Regions from separate parts of the Streptomyces sp. NPDC021096 genome, predicted to be linked through region 1. Evidence: riboswitches for the same ligand, from Rfam matches in the RefSeq annotation. Region 1 holds a riboswitch; the other holds the start of a gene.

Evidence for each region. A riboswitch is a leader RNA that binds a small molecule or an ion and turns the genes downstream of it on or off. The one in region 1 is predicted to bind glycine.
Region 2: it holds a riboswitch for glycine, as region 1 does, so the genes downstream of both, gcvT (glycine cleavage system aminomethyltransferase GcvT) here and gcvP (aminomethyl-transferring glycine dehydrogenase) in region 1, are expected to answer to the same signal.

What each region holds. Positions count from the first base shown of each region.
Region 1 is NZ_JBFADG010000005.1:278,327-281,721, reverse strand. It holds gene AB0G59_RS11710 (DNA polymerase IV) at 1-606, shown strand, start outside; gene AB0G59_RS11705 (PRC-barrel domain-containing protein) at 543-899, opposite strand; glycine riboswitch at 1,081-1,199, shown strand; gene gcvP (aminomethyl-transferring glycine dehydrogenase) at 1,387-3,395, shown strand, end outside.
Region 2 is NZ_JBFADG010000028.1:22,417-25,811, forward strand. It holds gene AB0G59_RS25630 (enhanced serine sensitivity protein SseB C-terminal domain-containing protein) at 1-99, opposite strand, end outside; gene AB0G59_RS25635 (enhanced serine sensitivity protein SseB) at 172-948, opposite strand; gene AB0G59_RS25640 (AAA family ATPase) at 1,083-1,736, opposite strand; glycine riboswitch at 1,895-1,991, shown strand; gene gcvT (glycine cleavage system aminomethyltransferase GcvT) at 2,142-3,257, shown strand; gene gcvH (glycine cleavage system protein GcvH) at 3,325-3,395, shown strand, end outside.

The DNA of each region.
Region 1 (3,395 bases):
GCCCGCCTCGCCGACCGGTGCGTGCGGCGGCTGCGGGAGGCGGGCCGCTCCGGGCGCACGGTGGTCATCAAGGTCCGTAGCTACGACTTCTCGACGCTGACCCGCTCGGAGACGCTGCGCGGCCCCACCGACGACCCCGCGGTGGTGCGGGAGGCGGCGGCCCGGCTCCTCGACGGCGTGGACACCACCGCGGGCGTGCGGCTGCTGGGCGTCGGGGTCTCCGGGCTGGCCGACTACACCCAGGAGGACCTCTTCGCGCAGGCCGCGAGCCGGGCGGAGGAGGCCGCCGGGGCCACCCCGCAGGACGGCCCCGAGCCCCAGCAGGCCCCGGAGGCCCCGGAGAGGCCCCACCAGTGGCTCCCGGGGCTGGACGTGCGGCACGCGCAGTACGGGAACGGCTGGGTGCAGGGCAGCGGCGTGGGGCGGGTCACCGTCCGCTTCGAGGAGCCCTGGTCCGGGCCCGGGCGGGTACGCACCTTCCGCGTCGACGACCCCGCGCTCGAACCGTCCGAGCCGCTGCCGCTCGTCCGCGCCCCGGAGGATCAGGTGCCGGAGGTCTCGGAGGTGCCCGGGGTGCCGGAGGTGCCGGGCAGTTCGAGCCCGTAGTGGTGGTACAGCTGCAGCTCCTGCTCGGGCGAGAGGTGCCGGCCCACCCCGAAGCCCGGTGCCTCCCTGATCAGGGCCCGGTCGTAGGGGATGCGCAGGACGTCGCCCTCGACACGGCTCGGCTCCAGCGGTACGAACGCGTCCCGGCCGAACAGTCCGGTGCGCACCGCCGCCCACTCCGGTTGCCCGGTCGCGTCGTCGAGGTAGACCTCGTCCACCGTGCCGATCTTCACGCCGTCGCGGTCGAAGGCCTTCCGGCCGATCAGACTGCGGGGGTCGATGTCGGTCTGCACGGTTCCTCCCTTGATCGCGCCTGCCTGCGCCGGGCCCCCGGACAACCCGCCCGCGAGCCCCCCGGGACGCCCCGCAGAGCACTTCGGAGCCCTTCGGTAACCACGAAAAGCCACAAAGCGGGAACCGGCCACTCGGGAGATCCGCCCGGAAAGCCGCGCTGGTAGGCTGGCGATTGGCCGCAGAACCCGTGCGGGAGAGTCCTCCGTCGAAACCCAGCCGATGCGCTGGGGGACGAGAGGGGGCGCCGAAGGAGCAAATCCTCCCCGGAATCTCTCAGGCACACGTACCGCACAGGCGAGGTCACTCTGGAAAGCAGGGCGGGCCCCGGTCAGGCACGACGCCGAGCCCTTCCTCACCGACGGTGAAAGCCGGGCCGCAGCATGGCCCGGTGAAGCTCTCAGGTTGACATGACAGAGGGGGAGGCCGTCCGGGTACCCGCGCCGTGGTACCCCTCGCAGGTCGTGTATGACCAGGAGGCCTCCGCAGATGACAGCCCACCGCAGCTCCCTTTCCGACCTGGAACGCGGCACTCCCTTCGAGGCCCGCCACATCGGCCCCGACGCGGGCGCCCAGGCCAAGATGCTCGCCCAGGTCGGCTTCGGCTCGCTCGACGAACTCACCGCGGCCGCCGTGCCCGAGGTGATCAAGAGCACCGAGGCGCTCCGGCTGCCCGACGCCCGCACCGAGGCCGAGGTCCTCGCCGAACTGCGCACCCTCGCGGACCGCAACCAGGTGCTCGCCCCCATGATCGGCCTCGGCTACCACGGCACGTTCACGCCGCCGGTGATCCTGCGCAACGTCATGGAGAACCCCGCCTGGTACACGGCGTACACGCCCTACCAGCCCGAGATCTCCCAGGGCCGCCTCGAGGCGCTCCTGAACTTCCAGACCGTCGTCGCCGACCTGACCGGCCTGCCCACCTCCGGCGCCTCCCTCCTCGACGAGGGCACCGCCGCCGCCGAGGCGATGTCGCTGGCCCGCCGCGTCGGCAAGGTCAAGAACGGCGTCTTCCTGGTCGACGCCGACACCCTGCCGCAGACCATCGCCGTCATACAGACGCGCGCCGAGCCCACCGGCGTCGAGGTCGTCGTCGCCGACCTCGCGGCCGGCATCCCCGACGAGATCGCCGAGCGCGGCGTCTTCGGCGTCCTGCTGCAGTACCCCGGTGCCTCCGGTGCCGTACGCGACCTGCGCCCCGTCATCGAGCAGGCCCACGGCCTCGGCGCGATCGTCACCGTCGCCGCCGACCTGCTGGCCCTGACGCTGCTCACCCCGCCCGGCGAGCTCGGCGCCGACATCGCGATCGGCACCAGCCAGCGCTTCGGCGTCCCCATGGGCTTCGGCGGTCCGCACGCCGGCTACATGGCCGTGCGCGAGCAGTTCGCCCGCAGCCTCCCCGGCCGCCTCGTCGGCGTCTCCGTCGACGCCGACGGCAACAAGGCCTACCGCCTGGCCCTGCAGACCCGCGAGCAGCACATCCGCCGCGAGAAGGCCACGAGCAACATCTGCACCGCCCAGGTGCTGCTCGCCGTCATGGCCGGCATGTACGCGGTCTACCACGGCCCCGAGGGCCTCGCCGCCATCGCCCGCCGCACCCACCGCTACGCCACCGTCCTCGCCGAGGGCCTGCGCGCCGGCGGGGTCGAGGTCGTGCACGGCTCCTACTTCGACACCCTCACCGCACGCGTCCCCGGCCGGGCCGCCGAGGTCGTCGCCGCGGCCCGCGAGCTCGGCGTCAACCTGCGGCTGACCGACGCCGACCACGTCGGCATCGCCTGCGACGAGACCACCACCCGCGCCCAGCTGGCGTCCGTGTGGGCCGCCTTCGGCGTGGAGGGCGATGTCGAGGCGATCGACGCCGCGGTGGCGGACACGCTCCCCGAGGGCCTGCTGCGCACCGACGAGTACCTCGCGCACCCGGTCTTCCACCAGCACCGCTCCGAGACCGCGATGCTGCGCTACCTGCGTCGCCTCGCCGACCGGGACTACGCCCTGGACCGCGGCATGATCCCGCTCGGCTCCTGCACCATGAAGCTCAACGCGACCACCGAGATGGAGCCGGTGACCTGGCCCGAGTTCGGTGCGCTGCACCCCTTCGCGCCGGTCGAGCAGGCCGGGGGCTACCTCACGCTCATCACCGAGCTGGAGGAGAGGCTCGCCGAGGTCACCGGTTACGACAAGGTCTCCATCCAGCCCAACGCCGGCTCGCAGGGCGAGCTCGCGGGCCTGCTGGCCGTCCGCGCCTACCACCGCGCCAACGGTGACGAGCAGCGCACCGTCTGCCTCATCCCGTCCTCCGCCCACGGCACCAACGCCGCGAGCGCCGTGATGGCCGGCATGAAGGTCGTCGTCGTCAAGACCGCCGACGACGGCGAGGTCGACGCCGAGGACCTGCGCGCCAAGATCGAGAAGCACCGCGACGAGCTCTCCGTGCTGATGATCACCTACCCGTCCACGCACGGCGTCTTCGAGGAGCACGTCGCCGACATCTGCGC
Region 2 (3,395 bases), on a different contig from region 1:
CTCGGCGAGAGCGCCCAACAGCGCCTCGTACGTGTCGTACCGGCCGGGCGCCACCTGGCGCAGCACCTGCTCCACGCCGCTCTCCGCGCCCGCGCTCACCTGGGTCCGCCTCTTCTCTTGGCCGTCTGTTCCCACCAGCTTACGAGCCCGCGGCCGCGGGCAGGGGAGCTGTCACAGGTCACGGTCGTAGAACGGACGCACCCGCGCACGCATCCAGTCACCCACGGGGTCGTGCGCCACGTCCAGGAAGACCAGCTGCACGGGCCAGGGAACGGGCACCTCGCCCAGGGCCCGGCCGAGGGCCTCCATCGCGGCGGACCGGCTCGCGGGGTCGGGCAGGTCCAGCTCCACGCCGACGAACAGCGCCGGGTCGGCGCCCTCCACGCTGGCCAGGGTGCGGCGCGCGGTCCGCACGACCTCGGCGGCCGCGAACTGCAGGCCCGCGGCGGCCAGGAAGGCGGTCGGCTCGTCCTGCCAGTCCGGCTCGAACAGGCGCACCCGGCCGCCGGTGGCCTCGCCGTCCAGGGCCGTGCGGCCGGCCCGGCACAGCGCGGCGACGGCGGGCGGCGGCAGGGGCGCGCCGACCGCGCCGTCCGGGTTGACCACGATGCCGACCTGCGGGGGCAGGCCCCGGGCGAATTCCACGGCAGGGGCCACGGCGAACGGCATCAGCTCGCCCACGACCTTCCGGAACTGCTCCTCGGAGCTGAAGACCGGTACGTACGCGGCGCCGTCCAGCTCCAGGGCGGGCAGGTCGAGGTCCCGGCTGTCGGTCCCGCCGCCGTTGGGCAGCGGGATCCACACGCTGCTGCGGCCGAGGACCTCCACGATGCGGGCGCCGGCGTCCGGCACGCCCAGGGAGGCGGCGAGCACCTCTTCGAGTTCGTTGGCAGGCCATGCCCCGGCCCCGCCACTGTGCTCCGGGCCCCACCCGTACTGCTCGGACACGCTCACCTGTCCCAACCACCGTCTCGTCACCACCGCACCCGCACCTTAACGGCTGCGCTCGCGCGGCGGCCGGGCGGTGTCCCGTATCGCGGCCGCGGCGGGGCGGGCATCCAGCCGAAACCCGACCCTGGCGGCTAGCCGAAGGCGATGGTCTCCAGGGCGTCGGCGGCGGGGCGGTCGAGGAGGGTGGTGGAGGCCGTGCCGGGCGGGACGCGGCCCGCGGCGGCGGTGGTCAGCAGGCCCGTCATCGCGCGGCGGTGGCGGTCGAAGGCCCGGCGGGAGACGCGGCGGCCGCGGGCCGCCTGGCCGGCGAGCGCGGTGTGCGGCTCCACGGCGAGCAGCAGCACATGGACCGCGCCGCCGCGCCGGCGCGCGTCGCGGGCGAGCCAGCGGCGCACCCAGGCGCGCTCCCCGCAGTCGTGCACCACCACGCTCGCGCCCGAGCGCAGGGCGCGGCGCAGCGCGGCGTAGTGGGCCAGGCGCACCAAGGGGCGGTAGGCCGCGTACGGCAGCCGGTCCGGCGTGCGGCGCTCGAAGCGGTCGCGGGCGTCCTGGGAGTCCACGCGGTGGACGGGCGTGCCCCGGCCGTCCACGGCGGCCACCGTGCGCCGTATCAGCGTGGACTTTCCGCTTCCGGGCAGCCCGGAGACGACGAGCAGATCGCCGAGCGGATAGCGCAGCTCGGTGCGGCCGCGGCCGCGCAGATCGCGCACTCCCGTGGGCGGCTCCGCCGACGGCGGCGGCTCCGCCGCGGCGTCCGGCACCTCCCCCTGGACGTCCGTACGCACCGTGATCGCCTTCCCTCCCCGTCCGTTGGCTGCCCCCTACCCACGGAATGTAAAGAAAAGGTAATCCAATTCATGGGGCCGTGGGCAGTCCCTCGCACGCTCGTACGTGCAATGATGTGCGCGCCAACGGCATGTCTATCAACTGCATACCGGCCGCTCGAATCCGCGCGGGAGAGTCCTGGTGCCCCTGGCACCGGGCGCCGAAGGAGCAAGTTCCTCCCTTGAATCTCTCAGGCCCCGTACCGCGCGGGTGAGGCAGATCTGAAAAGCGGGCCCCCGTTCCTCGCGGCGGCGGCCCCACCCAAGGTGCAAGCCGAGCCGTCCTTTCGGGGCTCTCGGTGAACCTCTCAGGTTCCGATGACAGATGGGGAGGCCGACCTCCGACTCGTGTCCGGGAGCCTGACCATGACCGATGCCCCCCGCCATACCGCCCTCGACGCGCTGCACCGCAGCCTCGGCGCCACCATGACCGACTTCGCGGGCTGGGACATGCCCCTGCGTTACGGGAGCGAGCGCGACGAGCACCTCGCCGTGCGCACCCGCGCCGGTCTCTTCGACCTCTCCCACATGGGCGAGATCACCCTTACGGGCCCCCAGGCCGGGCAGGCCCTCGATCACGCCCTGGTGGGCAACCTCTCCGCGCTGGCCGTCGGCCGCGCCCGCTACACCATGATCTGCGACGCGCAGGGCGGCATTCTGGACGACCTGATCGTCTACCGCCTCGCGGAGCAGGAGTACATGGTCGTCGCCAACGCCTCCAACGCACAGGTCGTGCTGGACGCGCTGACCGAGCGGGCGGCCGGCTTCGAGACCGAGGTCCGCGACGACCGCGACGCCTACGCGCTGATCGCCGTCCAAGGCCCGGCCTCCCCCGGCATCCTGAAGTCCGTCACCGACGCGGACCTGGACGGCCTGAAGTACTACGCGGGTCTGCCGGGCACCGTCGCGGGCGTGCCCGCGCTGATCGCCCGTACCGGTTACACCGGCGAGGACGGCTTCGAGCTGTTCGTCGCCCCGGCCGACGCCGAGAAGCTGTGGCAGGCCCTGACCGAGGCGGGCGCGGACGCGGGTCTGGTGCCCTGCGGCCTGTCCTGCCGCGACACGCTGCGCCTGGAGGCGGGCATGCCGCTGTACGGGCACGAGCTGACCACCGCCACGACGCCGTTCGACGCGGGGCTGGGCCGGGTCGTGAAGTTCGACAAGGCGGGTGACTTCGTGGGCCGCGAGGCGCTGCTGGCCGCCGCCGAGCGTGCCGAGAGCGCGCCGCCGCGCAAGCTGGTCGGTCTCGTCGCCACCGGTCGCCGGGTGCCGCGCGCCGGCTTCTCCGTCGTGGCCGGCGGCGAGGTCGTGGGCGAGGTCACCTCGGGCGCCCCCTCGCCGACCCTCGGCAAGCCGATCGCGATCGCCTACGTCGACGCGGCGCACGCCGCTCCCGGCACGGATGGGGTATCGGTGGACATTCGCGGCACGCATGAGCCGTACGAGGTCGTCGCCCTGCCGTTCTACAAGCGGGAACGCTGAGCCCCCCTCATCCCACCTGGCAAGACCCTTTGCACGACCACTCACGCGCGTACAGGAGAATCTAGTCATGAGCAACCCCCAGCAGCTCCGCTACAGCAAGGAGCACGAGTGGCTCTCGGCCGTCGAGAACGGCGTGGC